4 regions of the Oceanospirillum sp. genome follow, and region 1 is predicted to be linked to each of the others. Evidence: predicted binding sites of a transcription regulator. Region 1 holds the regulator's gene; each other region holds the start of a gene.
What was found. The regulator sigma-54, encoded in region 1, starts transcription at its own class of promoters, with help from an activator protein. The targets are predictions, from matches to a motif close to TGGCACNNNNNTTGCTNT.
Positions count from the first base shown of each region.

Region 1 (4,769 bases):
GATCGCCTGAATATCATCCACAAGATGCTGAAGAACATCACCCTGAAACTCAGGTTCGATCAGATTCCAGAGGACATCTCGTTCTTTCGGAGGGGATGATTCAAGCAGGTGCGCGACATCCTGAGCCGGTAAACCACGGTTCAGCATTCGGCGTACTTGCGCAAATGAGCCTGAGTCCATCGCGTTGGTCAGACGTTCAAGCATTGGAGGAATATCCTGATTTTCGCTGGCCATAGGTTACCGTGTCGATGAAAGAGTTCGCGTTAAGAAAGATGATTGGGTTAAAACGTTTTCCGGTTTGATACCTGATTGGCTAATCCTTTGATATTAACTGTATTTTTATAGTCGGCCAAATTTCAGCAGATTTAAGCAAGCGATTAGGATCAGGCTTCGTCACCAAAACCATTTTCAAACAGCTCAAAAACAGCCTTTCTGACTTCTTCCACCAGTGCTTCATCAGCGTCTACCTGGACAGAGAACTCCGTGCCTTGAGGCGAACTCATCATCATCAGAGCCATCATATTTCTGCAGTCCGCAGAGCGTCCTGATTCTTTGTGGTGGAGCTGGATTCTGGCAGCATCAAAGTCTGTCGCCAGCTGAAGTAGCTTGGAGGCTGGCCGCAGATGGAAGCCTTTGCTATTACTTACCGTTACTGTGAACTCAGGCATAGCTTTATCCTAGTCTTTGTTTGCCAGACTAAGGTCCCGATGTCTGACCAGAGTTTGAGGGTGCTGATGCTTAAACTTGTCGGTCAGCTGTTCCGCAACGAATACTGACCTGTGCTGTCCACCAGTACAACCGATTCCTACGGTAATATAGCTGCGGCTACTGGCGATAATGCTGGGGAGCCACTTTTCAAGAAAGCCGGCGACATCCGATACCATGGCCCGGACGCTGAAATCCTGTTCCAGAAAATCAATAACGGGCTGATCGAGTCCGGTATAGACCCTAAGATGTGTTTCCCAGTATGGGTTAGGCAGGCAGCGGACATCAAAGATAAAGTCACAGTCTTTTGGTATCCCGCGCTTAAAACCGAAGGACTGAAACTGTATGGCGACATTGGTTTTGGATTCAGAGTTTTCCAGCTGCTGAGTGATGATCTCACGAAGGTCATAGATACTCAGGTTACTGGTATCGACTCTGAGGTCTGCTTGTTCAGCGATCTGCTCAAGAAGATTGCCTTCTTTTATGAGCGCTTCGGCAAGAGATACTTTTTCAGAGGACAAAGGATGCTTGCGCCGGGTGGCATTGAAACGGTCAATCAGGGTGCCATCATCCGAATCCAAGTAGATGATACGTGCATCATAGCCCTGAGATTTCAGCTTTTCGAAGTGAGGCTGAACACCGGATGGGTCGGTGACGATATTGCGGGCATCAATGCTGACTGCAACCAGATTATTGGAGCCAGGAAGATTATCCGGAAGCTGGCTGAGTAAGCCGATGGGAAGGTTATCAATGGCAAAGTAGCCCAGATCTTCGAGCACATGGAGTGCAATACTTTTACCGGAACCGGATCGTCCACTAATAATAACCAGTTTCATCTCACATCCCTTTTACGCGTGGTTCAGTCAATTCTTGTTAATGCTTTTCTGAATGGGCTGCAGTTTATCAACCGTTTAAGTGTAAACGGATCAGGCCCGAATAAGAGGTTAGCGAAAGATAAGGTCATCGGTATTACAAAAGATACAGAAGACCTTATCAGTATGCTATTTGTGCCCGGATGGATTACTTCGGTAGCAGATAAAGGCTTTAGCTCTGAGTCCAGAGTTCGTACAGCCCCTCGGAACCCACCGCTTCGCGAAGCTGTCGACAGAAATCGGGGTCAGAGAATTTCTCTGCCAGACCGGATAACAACTGAAGATGGTCGTCGGTTGCCTCCTCTGGAACCAGCAGAATAAACAAAAGATCAACAGGTCGTCCATCGATAGAGTCGAAGTCAACCTTATCTTTCAGGCGAATAAAGGTTCCTATACTTTCCGAGCAGTTTTTAACCCTGCAATGTGGAATGGCAATGCCTTCACCAACACCAGTACTTCCCAGTCGTTCCCGTGCAATGAGGCTATCGAAAACCTCGGTGCTTTCAAGAGTGGGAATCTGCTGAGAGATAAACTTGCTGAAGAACTCTAGGAGACGCTTTTTGCTGCCTCCGGGAACCCCGTCAAGGGTTCTCGGAGGAGTCAGAACTGAATTGAGTAACATGGATATCAGTTATGCTCAATAATTAGCGGGCTGCCGCACCCTGTTTACGGGCTTGGGCCTTTTCTTTGTGTTTGATCAGCTGGCGATCGATTTTATCCGTCAGCATATCAATAGATGCATACATATCTTCAGCTTCTGCGGTGGCATGCAGATCTGCGCCGGCTACGTGCAGAGTTGCTTCAGCAATCTGACGCTCTTTTTCCAGCTTGAGAACAACCTGTACGTTAGTGATGTTATCAACGTGACGCTCAAGACGCTCAAACTTGGTAGAAACGTACTCTTGCAGAGCTTCAGTTAATTCCAGGTGTTGACCGGTAATATTCAATTGCATAAATAGCTCCTTATTATTCGCGGTCTTGCAATTTTGATTGTATCGTTTTTCAGGTATTTGCAAAGCGTTTTTTCTAAATTGATTTTAAATCAATTTCTTACGTTCGTTCGACGGGGGGATATTCATCGCTTCGCGGTACTTGGCGACGGTCCGTCTGGCGACCTTAATTCCCTGCTCAGCCAACATATTGGCCAACTTACTGTCGCTGAAAGGTTTCCTCGGTGGTTCATCGGCAATCATTTTCTTAATCATAGCCCGAATTGCGGTCGAGGATGCTTCACCACCTGCGGTAGTACCGACATGACTGGAGAAAAAGTACTTAAGTTCAAAAATACCCCGGGGGGTATGGATATATTTCTGCGTCGTTACCCGGGAGATGGTGGATTCATGCATGCCGATGGCATCTGCAATGTCATGCAGGACCAGTGGTTTCATGCCTTCTTCACCAATTTCAAGAAATGCCTGCTGGCGCTTCACAATCTCAATGCCAACCTTGAGTAATGTCTCGTTGCGGCTATGAAGACTCTTCAGGAACCAGCGTGCTTCCTGAAGCTGGTTTTTCATAAAGGTGTTATCCCGGCTGTTGTCGGCCCGCTTGATCAGACCAGAATAAGCACCATGAATACGAATTTTGGGGGCTATATCCGGGTTCAGGTCGACTTTCCAGTGATCCTCTTCACGGGTAACAAAAAGATCCGGTGCAATGTACTCAGCATGTTCTGTCGAAATAGAAGACCCAGGTTTAGGGTTCAGGCTACGGATCAGCTCAATGATATCCTGAAGCTCAGGTTCTTTAACTCTCAGACGACGCATAAGCTGTGCGAAATCACGACTACCCAGAAGGTCGAGATGCAGGGTGATCAGTTTACGGGTTTTTTCCAGCAGGAAGGCGTTAGCATCCAGAGGCTCCAGCTGAACGAGCAGGCACTCCTGCAGGTCTTTAACGGCACAACCAATCGGATCAAGGTGCTGAATATATCCCTGAACGGCCTGAACGTCCTCTATCTCAAGCTCGTATTCTTTATTCTGGAACTCAGGTCGGCTTTGCAGGCCTTCATAGATCTCTTCGATCGGGGACGAGAGGTAGCCATCAGGATCAATACTGTCGATGATCGCTTCTGCGATCAGCCGATCGCATTCCGGCAGGCCTGACAGGTTTAATTGCCAGAGCAGATGGTCCTGCAGCGTTTCTGTGATGATGCCGCGCTGCTCAAGATAGGAACCGTCATCATCACTTGGGGCTGATGATTGAGTATAGAGGCTTTCCTGATAGACATCATCCCAGCCACTGTCCACTGGTAGGTCTTCAGGGATCGAATCCTGCCAGCTGTCTTCCGCTGTTGCGGTATAGTTTTCCAGCTCAGCATCCTGACTTTCATTACTGCTGGCAGATTCACTTTCGGATTTGCTCTGGTCCTCTTTGTTGCTCTCGGAATCTGAGTTTGCTTCAGTGGCATCATTTGCTGAATTAAACTCGTCTTCAAGCTCCAGCATAGGATTAGATTCAAGGGCTTCCTGAATCTCCTGCTGTAAATCGAGAGTCGATAGCTGCAACAGGCGTATCGCCTGCTGCAGTTGAGGTGTCATGGTCAGACTCTGACCAATTTTAAGCTGTAAGGCCGGTTTCATAGATTACGGCTTATTCCCAAAGTGGTTATAACTTGAACTCATGGCCGAGATAGACATCCCGTACCTGCTGGTTGTCCATGATGTTGGCGGCATCGCCTTCAGCGATAATCTGCCCTGCACTGACGATATAGGCTTTTTCACAGATATCCAAGGTTTCCCGGACATTGTGATCCGTGATCAGTACTCCGATATTTCGCGCTTTCAGCTGGCGAATGATCGACTTAATTTCGTTCACTGAAATAGGGTCAACCCCGGCAAAAGGCTCATCAAGCAGAATAAAAGAGGGCTCAGTCGCCAGTGCTCGGGCAATTTCAACACGGCGGCGTTCACCACCGGAAAGACTCATACCCAGGCTTTTCCTGATGTGTGTAATGCTGAACTCATTTAACAGGCGTTCGAGGTGTTCTTTACGCTCTTTTTTACTGAGCTCTTTGCGGGTCTCAAGAATGCCCAGAATATTGTCTTCAACCGATAGCTTGCGGAAAATAGAGGCTTCCTGTGGCAGGTAGCCCACACCTTTCTGAGCTCTGCCGTGCATTGGCAGCGGTGTAATATCTTCGTCATCCAGAGTCACGTAGCCCGCATCAGAGCGAACCAATCCGACGATCAT
Region 1 is NZ_CEYNZH010000010.1:65,400-70,168, reverse strand. Features, by position in the region: gene mgtE (magnesium transporter) at 1-234, opposite strand, end outside; gene AC4GL5_RS06705 (HPr family phosphocarrier protein) at 384-668, opposite strand; gene rapZ (RNase adapter RapZ) at 678-1,541, opposite strand; gene ptsN (PTS IIA-like nitrogen regulatory protein PtsN) at 1,750-2,199, opposite strand; gene hpf (ribosome hibernation promoting factor) at 2,222-2,530, opposite strand; gene AC4GL5_RS06685 (RNA polymerase factor sigma-54) at 2,615-4,159, opposite strand; gene lptB (LPS export ABC transporter ATP-binding protein) at 4,185-4,769, opposite strand, start outside.

Region 2 (4,769 bases), on a different contig from region 1:
AGAATTGACGGGAAAATACTGAGGTATAACACACTGCTCACTGAGATCAGATTAAAGGGCATTGCTCTACCGGAAAGCGTTTCATAGAGATAAAACGGGAGCAATACCACCACGCCCACCAAGACGGTCAGCGCAAAAAAACCAAAGGGGCTTAAGCCATCCGGACGAAGACGCAGCAGACTGGAGTAAATAGCCCAGCACAGCACCCCCAGAAGAATCCAGGCGGTACCTGCATTCAGAAAACTCATATCCATAATTGCAGAAGGACTACCTTCAGTAACAACAACCACAACCCCAAAGAGAGAAAGCAACATCCCGACCCCTTGCAGCAAAGTCACTTTCTCACGGAAGAAGAGCCAGGAAATGATCAGAATCAGAATCGGACAGGCTGACTGCAGCAGAATACTGTTACTGGCAGGCGCAGTTTGCAGCCCAAGGTAAATCATAGTGTTGAAACAGCCGACACTGAAAACCGACAGTACTAAAAGGATAAACCAGTTTTTCTTGATCACCTGCCGGGAGGCTTTCCAGTGCGGTATCGCAAAGGGCAGAATAATGACCAAAGCTGTCAACCAGCGCCAGAAACTCAGCCCTAATGGCGGCACATCAAGGTGAACGGCACGACCCAGGACAAAGTTACCCGCCCAGAAAAGTGTAGTCAGAACCAGCAGCCCATAGGGAGAGATATTTAATACTCGCTGAAACATTGTTGATCCCTTATATCAAACCAGCCCTCGATGGTAACTGATCATAAGGAATACGCCTATGCAGCGAATTAATCAGGATTCCGCATCGCCTGACAACCAGAGTTTCAGGGGCGGAACCCTAACAAGGATTTGAAAAGTGTCAGTGAACCACAGAGGAGTCCCGAACGGAGTATGCGGATACCGAAGACTGCAGACGTGAAGCCAACTGCTCTATGTTGTGGCCCAGACTATTGAGAGTGTGTGCTTCACTGGCGGTCTGACGCACCACATCATCGATCCTTCGGATATTGGCATCAACCTCAAGCGCGATTTGCGATTGCTGCTCTGCCACCGTTGCAATCTCGACACTGCTGCTATTAATAGCGTGCACCATATTATTGATCGCCTCAAAAGCATCCCCGGAACGGGTCACTGTCCCCACACTGGTGTCCGCCAGCTCATGCCCGCCTCTCACCAATGTAACCGCATTCTGAACCCGGGTCTGCAGTTCGGTAATGGTTTCCTGAATATTTCGGGTATAGCCCTGAGTCTGTTGAGACAACGCCCGAACTTCATCGGCAACTACGGCAAAACCACGCCCTGCCTCCCCTGCACGGGCAGCTTCAATAGCCGCATTCAGGGCCAGCAGATTGGTTTGCTCCGCAACGCCCTCAATCGTTTCCAGAATCTGAGTAATCGCACCGGCCTGAGACTGAACCTGCTCAGTAACGTCATAGACTGAAGCGATTCGCTCTGCCAGAGCATGAATATCTTTCACACTTTCTTTCACTAGGTCATGACCATTACTGGATTGAACGGTTGCTTCTTCAGTCTGTTGTGACGTTTCCTTAACACTGGCAGCCAACTGCTTTACGGCAGCAGATAGCTGAGTGATTGCAGTGGTAATTTGAAGGCTCTGCTCCTGCTGATGTGTCACACCAGCTTCCAACTCATCACTGGCTTTTGCCATCTCATGAGCATAGTCATTAAGCTGGCCTGAAGCTGACTTGATATCACCAATAGCGCGCTCATAACTGTCCAGAAAGAGGTTAAAAATAACGCCTAAACGCTCAAATTCACTACCCCGTTCAACCGCAACACGGCGGGTCAAGTCTCCGTCTTTAATAATAAACTGCATCGCGTCCTGCATATCCAGCAGAGCAGAACTTGCGCCATGCTCACTGACATTCAGGCCCCGCTCTTCATCTTCAGGAGGAACCCGGAGCGCCCCAAAGGCTTTCATCAGGGCAAAAGCCAGATAACCCAGACCAAAGCCCCAAACAAACACAGCGAATACCCCGGTCAACTGAACCATAAGCTGATCCATAACACTGCCGTTAACCAAAGCAGACTTATCAGCAAAGAAAACCAGAAGAATTGTCCCCAAGGCACCACAGACACCGTGAGCGGCAACCACATTCACGGGATCATCCACCCGCATAATATGCAGGATGACCCACTCTGCAAAGTAAAGCACAGCACCCGCGACAAAACCGATCACAACAGCTCCAACGGGCTCAACAACAGCACAGCTAGCGGTGATGGCAACCAGACCACCAACGACACCATTCAACAGTTTTTCAACATTCACTTCACGTCGTTCATGCATCGCCATGGAGATAAAGAAACAACTCAGTCCCGCGGCGCCTGCAGCCAACATGGTATTAGCAATAATCTTGGCAATACTCGCATCACCGGTCAGAGTACTGCCACCATTAAAGCCAAACCAGCCAAACCAGAGAATAAGTACGCCCACAACGGCAAGAACAAGACTGTGCCCCTGAATCTTGGTAATTTTCTTATCCTTACCAAAAACGCCAAGACGCGGGCCCACGACAATAGCACCCGCCAGCCCCACCCAAGCACCCAAAGAGTGCACAACGGTTGAGCCTGCAAAGTCGATCATTCCTTGTTGAGCCAGCCAGCCTTCGCTATTCCAAATCCAATGACCCGATACCGGATAAATCACGCAAGTTGTAAAAACCGCAACCAACACATAAGCCAGAAACTTAGTTCGCTCGGCAACGGCCCCAGAAACAATTGTCGCGGCAGTACCGGCAAAGGTGGCCTGAAAGGCAAAAGAGGCAAAATCACCCGCTTCGGTCATCCCTGACAAACCGAAGCCGGTTGTTCCCCAAAATCCCCCCGAGCTGACGCCAAACATAATGGCGTAACCTACAGCCCAGAACGTCAGTACAGAAATAATAAAATCCGTTATATTTTTAATCGCAACATTGATGCTGTTTTTAGCTTGCGTCAGCCCTGACTCCAGCGCAGTAAATCCTGCCTGCATAAACATAACCAATGCAGCGCAAACCATAACCCAGACCAGATCCAGATTGCTTTGTACACTTGCTGCATCCATAAAACACACCCCATATGTGATATTTCACTTTTCTTCTATATGCCAAGGCTCAGCAAAAGATGTGCCCAATCTGAAAATAGAAAAAAAACACTGCGCTGCAATATCAAACTAAAATTTGATACCAATCAAACATAAATAAGTAGTGAAATTAGCTTTTACATGCACACCAAAATAGATCAGGCCGTCATCGCGAGCACCAAAAAGATGCATAAATACCAAGAGTTTTAGTCTGGTTTTTTTTCGTCCCTTCAGATAGGGTAATCTCTGAATTTTTCAGGATTGCAGCCTCAGGTAAAGCCCATGAAACTTGTTATTTCTCCAGCTAAGACACTCGACTTTGAATCAGCCCCCGTTACGAAAACCCATAGCAATCCATCGTTTCTTGCTAACAGCCAGCAACTCATTGATCAGTTAAAAGAACTATCTCAGGCTGATGTGGCAAGCCTGATGAAATTGAGTGACAAACTTGCTGCCCTAAACGTTGCCCGCTTTGGTAGCTGGGAACCCCCCTTTACTCCAGAGAATGCGAAACAAGCAATTCTGGCATTTAAAGGCGATGTGTATACAGGGTTGGATGCTGAACATTTCTCGGAGGATGACTTCAGTTTTGCGCAGGATCACATGAGAATTCTGTCAGGTCTATATGGACTCTTAAAACCACTGGATCTGATTCAACCCTACCGTCTGGAGATGGGCACCAAGTTTGCTAACAGTCGTGGAAAAAACCTGTATGAATTCTGGGATATGCTGTTAACTGATACCCTGAATAAAGAGTTCTCGAATGAAAAAGAACCTGTATTGATCAACCTGGCTTCTAATGAATACTTCAAAGCGATCAAAGTAAAAAGCTTGCAGGCTGAAATCATCACCCCTGTCTTTAAAGACTGGAAGAATGGTCAATACAAGATGATCAGCTTTTATGCCAAAAAGGCTCGTGGCCTGATGGCGGCCTACATTATTAAGAATCGCCTAAAAGATCCGGAGCAATTGAAGTGTTTCGATAGTGAGGGCTATTACTTCAGCCAAGAGCAGAGTACTGGGAATGAATGGGTTTTCCTGAGAGATCACGAGGAATAATAACGCCCGCTCAAACGAAGAAAGGCCGCAAAATGCGGCCTTTCTATTATCTGACGTTCAATGCAACCTTTAGTTTTGCTGAATACCTTGCAGATACCAGTTAGCATTCTCCTGTCGCATATCGCGGACAAGGTGCCAGGTTTCGGTAAAGTCTGTAGGAACGGAGCTGTTCTCTCGGATCTGACCTGTGAAAACAACGCTCGCTTCTGCCAGAGAACCTTGCTGACTTACACCTCCCAGACGGGCTTCCAGGTTTACCACCTCGGTGTTCGGCTCTTCCGTTTGAGCTTTGCGCTCTTCTGCCAGCAGGTTATACAGTTCAGGCGTTACAAAATCCTGAATTTCAGCCAGATCATTGTTATCCCAGGCTTTCTGAAGATGAACGAAGTGTCCCTTCGCACGCTCAACAAAACCTGCTGCATCAAACCAATCCGGAACCGTTGGAGCAACCGGAGTACTACCGCCCATCAGATTGGTGTCAAAGCTGCGTTCCTGATTCGTGGCCTCTTTCTGGTAAGCCATATTAGTTCCTGCAGCCGGAGCAGACTGGCGCTTCCGGGCCATCAATTTAAATAAAATAAAGGCAACCAGTGCGATCAGAATGAAATCGAACATCTGGAAGCCTTCAAAGCCATCACCGA
Region 2 is NZ_CEYNZH010000089.1:966-5,734, forward strand. Features, by position in the region: gene AC4GL5_RS18160 (DMT family transporter) at 1-707, opposite strand, end outside; gene amt (ammonium transporter) at 847-3,051, opposite strand; gene yaaA (peroxide stress protein YaaA) at 3,352-4,128, shown strand; gene AC4GL5_RS18175 (Tim44 domain-containing protein) at 4,198-4,769, opposite strand, start outside.
Region 2: the regulator sigma-54 is predicted to act here: its motif matches at 3,101-3,118, upstream of amt (ammonium transporter).

Region 3 (4,769 bases), on a different contig from region 1:
TGTGAGAACGATAAGGAATCACTATGAAAAAATGGCTTACTGCACTCATCTTTGCACTCATCACCCCCATGGCTCTTGCCGCCAATACCGTTGATGTGGTTAACCCTTATGCCCGAGCGGTGCCTCCCGGTCAGACCAACTCCGCAATCTTTATGATGCTAAAAAATAAATCAGCCAAAGAAGTGAGTCTGATCCGAGCCCAAAGCGGCGTAGCAGATGCCGTAGAACTACACACCCACACCATGGACCAGGGTGTTATGAAGATGCGTCGGGTATCAGAAATCCGTATTCCCGGTAACGGTATGACTCTCCTGAAACCAGGCGGCTATCACATCATGCTGATCGGACTGAAGCAAAACCTGTTTGAAGGGCAGAAAGTGTCGGTAAAACTGTACTTCAGCAACGGCAGCATGGCTGTGGTTGAAATGCCAATCAAAAAGGTGATGGCAGGCATGAAGCAACACGCCGCTCACTAAGCCTTTCTGAATGCACAAAAAAACGGCTCAGAGTTCGCTCTGAGCCGTTTTTTTATATCACAAGCTGGCATAGTGTCCGTTATACCGCATCGGTACCACTCTCACCGGTGCGGATACGGATCACCTGCTCCAGCGGAGAAACAAAAATCTTACCATCGCCGATCTTACCGGTATTCGCCACTTTAGTGATCGCTTCAATGACCTGATCAACGACATCATCACCCACCGCAATCTCAATTTTCACCTTCGGCAGGAAATCCACCACATACTCTGCGCCACGGTACAGCTCTGTATGACCTTTCTGACGACCAAAGCCTTTAACTTCCGTTACGGTAATGCCCTGAACACCAATCTCAGAAAGAGATTCACGCACATCGTCCAGCTTGAACGGTTTAATAATCGCAGTAACCAGTTTCATTGTTGTACTCCTGTGAAAACGGCCCCAGCCCGATGAGCTGGTGAAAATGAGTGAACAGGTCTGGTGTGCTTACCCTGTTTAAACTGCCAATAGCATACTGCTATTGTTGACAATAAAAAAGGGTACCCGAAGGTACCCTTAAGCTTTTTGAGGTCAAACCTCTTAGTGTTTTTCTTAATCTTTTTTCGTTTTTTAGGTCGAGCTCTTATTTTTGTTGGCTTAACACAGTGATTAAACCCTGAGCATTCGCTCAGCTTTTAATAATTAACCTTTAGTGAATTCCGGATAAGCTTCCAGACCACACTCAGCGATATCCACACCGTCGTACTCTTCTTCTTCAGAAACCCGGATGCCGATAACCACTTTCAGGATGCTCCACACGATCAGGCTTGCTACAAACACCCAGCCGAAGATAGAGATGATACCCAGCAGCTGTGCAGAGAAGGTTGCATCACCGTTGCTCAGAGGCACAGCCAGCAGACCCCAGATACCCACAACACCGTGTACAGAGATCGCACCCACCGGATCATCGATACGCAGTTTGTCCAGCGCGATGATGGAGAAGACTACCAGTACGCCACCTACAGCACCGATCAGAGTAGAAGCGAAAGCAGTTGGAGACAGAGGATCAGCAGTGATCGCAACCAGACCAGCCAATGCACCGTTCAGTACCATGGTCAGATCCGCTTTACGGAACCACAGGCGAGCCAGGATCAGAGCCGCAATCGCACCACCAGCAGCCGCTGCGTTAGTGTTTACGAAAACCTGTGCTACCGCGTTTGCTTCACCCACATCAGACAGTTTCAGCTCAGAACCACCGTTGAAGCCGAACCAACCCATCCACAGAATGAACGTACCCAGCGTTGCCAGCGGCATGTTGCTGCCCGGAATCGCGTTTACCTGACCGTTAGGGCCGTATTTACCCTTACGTGCACCCAGCAGCAGTACACCTGCCAGAGCTGCAGCAGCACCAGCCATGTGAACAATACCGGAACCCGCAAAATCAGAGAAACCCGCTTCGCTCAGGAAGCCCCCACCCCAGGTCCAGTAACCAGATGTTGGGTAGATGAAACCAGTCATAACCACAGCAAAAGCCAGGAAAGCCCACAGCTTCATACGCTCAGCAACGGCACCGGATACGATAGACATCGCAGTCGCTACGAATACCACCTGGAAGAAGAAGTCAGAGCGCGCAGAGTAGTAAGTCTCACCACCGCTTGCCAGAACAGCGTCTGTTGTATTCTCATCGCCAATCAGAAAGCCCAGATTTGGCAGAATACCGCCTTCATCACCACTGTACATGATGAAGTAACCGCAAAGCAGATACATCGTACAGGCGATCGCATACAGTGCGATGTTCTTAGTCAGAATCTCTGTCGTGTTTTTGGCCCGAACCAGACCCGCTTCCAGCATGGCGAAACCGGCCGCCATCCACATCACAAGCGCACCACAGATCAGAAAGTAAAAGGTATCAAGTGCATACTTGACTTGTACTAAATCTTCCATTGGAAGGCCCTCCGAAGGCTGAATTCTTTTTTTAGCTAGTAAGCGGCTTAGATAGCGTCAGTGCCGCGTTCGCCGGTACGGATACGAACAATCTCTTCAAGAGCGGTGATGAAAATCTTACCATCGCCAATCTTGCCCGTGTTTGCTGCATTGGTGACCGCTTCAACTACCTGGTCAACCTGATCACCGGATACCGCAACTTCCAGCTTTACTTTTGGCAGAAAATCCACCACGTATTCCGCACCGCGATATAACTCGGTGTGACCCTTCTGGCGGCCAAAACCTTTAACCTCAGTGACTGTGATGCCCTGAATACCGATATCGGATAATGCTTCACGCACATCGTCCAGTTTGAACGGCTTGATGACTGCAGTGACCAGTTTCATTGGTTTACCCCTACGGCACGCTTAACGTGCTTATCAGATTGAATTGTTGTCCGTAATTTTTTTGGTCTAAGGTGTGGCTTTCTTACGGTGCGTTGCTTGCTCAATGCACTCTCGCCAACATACCGGGGGTTTTGCACAGGATGTGCCAATAAGAAAAAACCTATGTATTTCATTGCACTAGAAGAAAAAACAGCCTTAAACCTGTTCTTTTATGCACCGAAACAGAAAAAACACTGCACCGTCAAAATCCCAAACAAATCGATATCGCACTATTTTTGTGCGCTTAAAACGCACCACGAAGACACACAGAAAGGACAATCCAAAAAAGAGGTCATGCACGTAAAGTGGTACACTCAACCCTGAAATTTGGCTCTCAGATGCATTGAAGGTGAAGCAACTGAGCAGCAAAAACAGAAACGACTAAACGAATGCAATAGTTGAGCGATGAAGATGCTAAAACCTGAAATGATTTCCGAACTGACCCGCCAGATGGGCGAAAAATTCTCTGGTGCTGGTCTTCCGGGCGAAGCCGAACTCAAGCGTCAAATGCAGGCGGTAGCAGAAAATGTTTTTGCTAAACTGAATCTTGTTACCCGTGAAGAGTTTGAAATTCAGAGCGAGATCTTGCTACGCACACGTGCAAAAGCCGATGCTCTGGAAGTACAGGTCGCGCAACTGGAAGCGATTGTTGCCCAATTAGCGGGCAATGCATCAGCCGATAAAGAACAGACAGCAGAAAAGCCGAAGAAATAACGCTCTGTTGTTAAGCCAACTAACACGGCAGCTTCTTTAACGGATAAAAGAAGCGGGTTAAGCAACCCAACCTCAACGCACAAGGAGTCGTGCCATGACCTTAGCTGTCATCTATAGTCGTGCTTCTGTGGGCATTGATGCCCCGGAAGTACGCATCGAAGTCCATCTTACTAACGGTCTGCCCGGTCTTGCGATTGTGGGCATGCCGGAAACCGCCGTCAGGGAAAGTAAAGATCGGGTCCGCAGCGCTCTGATCAATGCCGGTTTTGAATACCCTCAACGGCGCATCACCGTCAATCTTGCTCCGGCAGACCTGCCAAAAGAAGGCGGCCGTTATGATCTGGCAATTGCTTTAGGGGTATTAGCCGCTTCTAACCAGATTCCTGCCGATCGTCTGACGGAGTTCGAATGTTATGGCGAACTGTCACTTTCTGCAGAGCTGCGCCCTATCTCCGGCATTCTTCCTGCCGCCTTAGCCTGTGCACAGGCAGAACGCACCATGTTGGTTCCCTCAGAAAATGGCGATGAAGCCTCTCTGCCAGAAGCCAACCGGGTTATGACAGCTCCGCACCTTCTGGCGGTAACCGCCATGTTGCACGGCCAGGAAGAACTCTCTCTGCATCAGCTGGAAAACGAGAAACGACATACCCTGTTTCGTGATCAGCCGGATCTGGCCGATGTCAAAGGTCAGTTTCAGGCGAGGCGTGCTCTGGAAATCGCTGCAGCAGGAAATCATCACTTATTGCTGGTTGGCCCACCGGGCACTGGCAAAACACTGCTCGCCAGCCGTCTCGGTGGCATTCTGCCAAAAATGAGCGAGCAAGAAGCCTTGGAAGTAATGGCTTTAGCATCGGTATCAGGGCGCTTCTCCATGGATGAGTGGGGACAACGTCCCTTCCGCAGCCCGCACCATACCGCATCCGGCGTGGCTTTGGTGGGCGGTGGTTCCCGACCGAAACCGGGGGAGATCAGTCTGGCACACAACGGCATTTTGTTTCTGGATGAGCTGCCGGAATACGACCGGCGCGTGCTGGAAGTGTTGCGCGAACCGCTGGAATCCGGTGAGATCCATATCTCCCGGGCCACCCAACAGGTCCGTTACCCCAGTCGTTTTCAGCTGGTCGCGGCAATGAATCCCTGTCCCTGTGGCTATTTCGGTGACAGTTTAAGAAGCTGCCGCTGCACACCAAAACAGGTTCGCAATTATCAAAGCCGTTTATCCGGGCCTTT
Region 3 is NZ_CEYNZH010000001.1:281,501-286,269, reverse strand. Features, by position in the region: gene AC4GL5_RS01280 (copper chaperone PCu(A)C) at 24-476, shown strand; gene glnK (P-II family nitrogen regulator) at 556-894, opposite strand; gene AC4GL5_RS01270 (ammonium transporter) at 1,159-2,400, opposite strand; gene glnK (P-II family nitrogen regulator) at 2,448-2,786, opposite strand; gene AC4GL5_RS01260 (accessory factor UbiK family protein) at 3,237-3,539, shown strand; gene AC4GL5_RS01255 (YifB family Mg chelatase-like AAA ATPase) at 3,634-4,769, shown strand, end outside.
Region 3: the regulator sigma-54 is predicted to act here: its motif matches at 2,917-2,934, upstream of glnK (P-II family nitrogen regulator).

Region 4 (4,769 bases), on a different contig from region 1:
CGGCGAAATATTCGCCTGCGGAATAAACAGATCATTAATAGCACCCACGGCAATACCATCACCATTGGCATTAGCAGGGTAACCCTGTAGTTTGTGGCCCGAATTAGTTACAATATAACCTTCTTTATTGACACCAAACATACCAGCCCGGGTATAACTCGTCTCGCCATTGCCTGCTTTTACTACAAAAAAACCATTACCATCGATCATCATATCCATGCTGTTCTGGGTAGATGTTCTTCCTCCCTGAGAAAACTGCTGGGCAATATTGCTCACACGAACACCATTACCGGTTTGACCAGTAGCCGAGCCCATACCGGACTTCGCATAAACATCCGCAAATTCCGCACGAGAGCGCTTAAAGCCCACAGTACTGGCGTTTGCAATGTTGTTACCAACAGTATTCAAGTGTTTTTTGGCGGCTGAAAGGCCAGAAATACCAAGGCTGAATGTACTCATAATTTACAATCCCTACTTTCTAAATTTAGAAAAATTCATTCACTTCACTTAACGCCACCGACCCTTTGCCGGCAAGGTTAAGCCACACTTCGCCGCCATTAGCGATAGTGACACTATCTACATTAGCGTTGGTATATGTAGTCAGACTGTAAGCCTTGCCATCAATCTCTGCACTGGACACGACTTGATACAAGCCAGGCTTAGCCATCTCACCATCATCCATAACACCATCCCACTCAAAGTCGATCTGACCTTCTGAGAAGAGACCGGCTTCGTTACGGTACTGCTCCGTATCGATGGTTTTCATCACCTGGCCATTATTATCAACAACAGTCATATCAATATTTTTAGCCGAGGCCGGAATAAAGGCACTACCAGTAAGGCTACCACCCTCAACCAAATTGCCAATATTTGACTGGACCTGAACCTTACGCCCAACCAAGGCAGAAGCCTGCAGAGCCTGAGAAGACTGCAGAGAGGTAATAAAACCTTCTGTTACTTTATTCAGGTTCTGAATACCCTCTACCATAGACAGCTGAGACAACTGGGCCATATATTCCGCATTACCCTGCGGCTCAAGAGGATCTTGGTTATTCATTTGTGTAATCATGAGCTTCATAAACTCATCTTTACCCATCTCGTTACTCTTAGCGGCCTTTGCAGCAGCATCAGCCTGCTTGCGGGCGTCAATACTATTGTTAGCCCAGAACTCACCGTTTACATCAAACGCCATGATTCACTACCTCGTTTACTGACCTAACGTCAAAACACGCTGCATCATTGTTTTAGCGGTGTTCATGACTTCTACATTGGTTTGAAATGAACGGGAGGCAGACAGCATATCAGCCATCTCTTCCACGACATTAACGTTAGGATAAAACACATAACCGTCTTCATTCGCCATAGGGTGATCCGGCTGAAAACGACGCTGCAAAGGTGCATCACTCTCAACAATGCCACGAACCATCACACCTTCACCAGCACTATCCTTGGGATCAAAACTAGTTACCGGATTACCGATTTCACCCTGCTTATAATTTTCCAGCATAGGAGCAAAAACCGCCTTACGGGCACGATAGGTCTGATCAACGCTGCTACTAACACTTTGTGCATTCGCCATGTTACTGGCGGTGGTATTCAGACGAAGGGTCTGAGCACTCATGCCACTACCGGCAATATTGAACACCTTACCTAAAGACATAATTATTCACTCCTCAACGCTTTGCTAAGACCTTTGAACTTACTATTCAAAAAGGTGAAGCTGGACTGGAACTCAAGAGCATTCCGGGCGTATTGCGCTTGTTCGATATCGGTTTCCACTGTATTGCCGTCAACAGCAGGCTGAGTCGGAATCCGATACTTTAGCGAGCTTTCGGTAATAACGGCTTCTGCAGGGATATGACGCGCATTTGTTCTATTAAGCTCCATGCGATCACGGCTTTCATACTCACCGCGCAGGATGCCTTTAAAATCAAGATCCCGCGCTTTGAATCCCGGCGTATCTGAGTTAGCGATATTGTTCGCCAGAATCTCAGAGCGCTCCGTACGAACACGAAGTGCATCGGGATGAATACCCAGAGCGTTTTTAAAACTGATTGCGGTCATAATTTGCCCTACCTGTTTTCTTTACTCTAACTAATACAATCACCGTGCCAAAAATAAAAAAACCTTTAAAATCAAAAAGATAAAAAAACAAAACGAACCGAAAAATTCGCAAGAATTATAAACAGGAATGTCATTGCCGCTTTTTCCAGGCACAAAAAAACCGCCAGGAGGCGGTTAATCTATAATTCTTTGATAACAGTTTTATATGCTAGACCTTAGATAAAATACCAGAGGCGGTTAGCTTCTCCAGCTCATCAAAAAGATCCTGAGGCAACATGCCAGTAATGGAACCTATATCAGCCAGATCATTCTCACCATCAGCGTATGCCAACAGATCCATCATATTGCGAACAATATTCTTGGTCGCCTTCGTTGACAACGTAGGATAAAGTCCTCGATTACCTAACTGAGGCTCACCTAAAATATCTGAATAGTAGCAACCATCTTTTTCAATCAGCATCACGCACAGTCTGACAAACTCATACCCCCCCTTAAGCCCTTCCGGTGACACAAATGAAAGATTATCCAGCGAGGTATGGTACTCCGGATACTCACCGAACTTAGTACGGCATAACGTACAGACCGGCAAATCAATACCAGGAGCACAGTACTGTCGCTCATCACTGCCACGTTCCAGAAACGAGTACAATGCAGGGGTATCGGTAAACTGACGAACCGCAAAACGCGAAATTCTGTCAGCATAAGTATCCGCATAACGGGACTGAACAATAGAGTAGTCACCATCATCACCTATGCAGGAGAGGACAAAGCCTGCCTTAACATGTTTTTTGAGATGCTCAAGATGCTGGGACAGATAAACCAACGACCCGATAGTTTCCGGCAGAAACAAAATACGATAACTGTAACGCCGATCAGGTAAACCCTGTAGCCATTTTGCCAACTCAATTGCCACGACTGGGCCTGAAAGCTCATTATTCGCCATCGAGGGATGGCATATGTAGGTTGAGAGCAGGATTTCTTCTGATGATTTTCCGGGGATGAACAATTCACCATAATTAAGCTCGCCAGGCGCGAGATCACTATCAATAACAACCCTAAAAAGGCGCTCAGGCCTTTCTGCCAGCCGTAAACGCTGCTTATGCGCCATACAGAACCCCCAGCGACGCCTATAGTAAGAAACCGCATACGGGATTGCTTCAGGCTGATCCGGCAGACTGTGTAAGTACTTGTCTAACTCAGAAAAGGTCATTACACGGTTTACAGGTACCGAATACCCCAAGACGTGCAGGTTATGATCATCAAAGTCAACAACACGCTCATGAGTCTCAGCACATTCTATATAAGCGGTACGAATGGTCCATTCATCCGGCACAGTCCAGTCAAAAGCTGAATCCCCTGATTGAGCACTGCGGATTTTAAGTTCTGGCTGCAGATCCTGAAGATACTTAAGTGTTTCCCTGTTACCCTTTCCGGTTAAACTTCGGTTAATAGGAAAGAGGTTCTCAATATGTCGGAAAAGAACAGATCCTATTGTGTTGTCTGTCATATGAAGCGATTACATCCTTACTGAACTGCAGAGATCTGATTATGCTTAGCAATTTATTAAAAGAAAAAACACACTTGCTTGACTGCACACTCAGAGATGGAAGTTATGAAATTGATTTCCAGTTTACTGAACTGCAAACAGAAAGACTATGCAGACAACTGGAGGAAGCTAACTTCCGCTTTATTGAAATAGGTCATGGTGTAGGCCTTGGTGCCAGCCAAAGCAATATGGGCGTCGCTGCGGCCAGTGATCTGGCTTACATGAAATCTGCCTCAGCAGGTTGTAGAAAGAGCTATTGGGGTATGTTCTGCATACCCGGCGTCGCCAGCTTGGATGATATTTCTTTGGCGGCGGACCAAGGAATGGACTTTATCCGAATTGGCAGCAACATCGCAGAGTACGAATCCACCCGATCTTATATCCGGCACGCTAAAGAAAAAGGCCTGCTGGTGTGCAGCAACTTTATGAAGTCCTATGCAGCACCGACTCAGCATTTTGCGGAAGCCGCTGACCGTGTATCAGAGTACGGCAGCGATCTGGTTTATATTGTTGATTCAGCGGGAGGGATGCTACCGCACGAGATAGAGAACTTTGCCCACGCTACACGGGAAAAAAACCCTGACCTGTTACTCGGCTTTCATGGACACAACAACCTTGGCATGTCAGTAGCTAATTCTTTGAAGGCGATTGAGCTAGGCTTTTCCCTGATAGATACCTCGGTTGCCGGTATGGGAAGAAGTGCAGGCAATACACCCGCAGAGCACCTGCTGTCTGTTCTGCAACGTATGGGGACGCCCATGGATATTGATATACTGAAAGTGCTGGACATTTACGAGAGCAGTATCCATGAACTATGCAAACGTAAGATTGACCCCATTGATACTATATCCGGTCTGGCATTGTTCCATTCCAGCTATCTGCCTAAAATTATCCGGTATTCCAGCGAATACAATCTGGACCCCAGAGCCCTTATCCTGGCGCTTTGTGACATCAATAAGACTGATGCTCCGGATGAACTACTGCTGCAGCTTGCACAACAACTCCCAGCACGCGAAACACCGCCTCGCTGGAACAGCCTGTATAAAACATCCAATATAGACGAACAGTCACGATGAATTTAAGCCAATATTTCGACCATACTCCTGACAACATTGCTCTGATTTGCGGCTCACACCATTATCGCTATGCCGAGCTGAAA
Region 4 is NZ_CEYNZH010000004.1:121,959-126,727, reverse strand. Features, by position in the region: gene AC4GL5_RS03450 (flagellar hook-basal body complex protein) at 1-459, opposite strand, end outside; gene AC4GL5_RS03445 (flagellar hook assembly protein FlgD) at 485-1,192, opposite strand; gene flgC (flagellar basal body rod protein FlgC) at 1,208-1,660, opposite strand; gene flgB (flagellar basal body rod protein FlgB) at 1,663-2,064, opposite strand; gene AC4GL5_RS03430 (DUF4910 domain-containing protein) at 2,273-3,571, opposite strand; gene AC4GL5_RS03425 (hydroxymethylglutaryl-CoA lyase-like TIM-barrel protein) at 3,613-4,686, shown strand; gene AC4GL5_RS03420 (class I adenylate-forming enzyme family protein) at 4,683-4,769, shown strand, end outside.
Region 4: the regulator sigma-54 is predicted to act here: its motif matches at 2,097-2,114, upstream of flgB (flagellar basal body rod protein FlgB).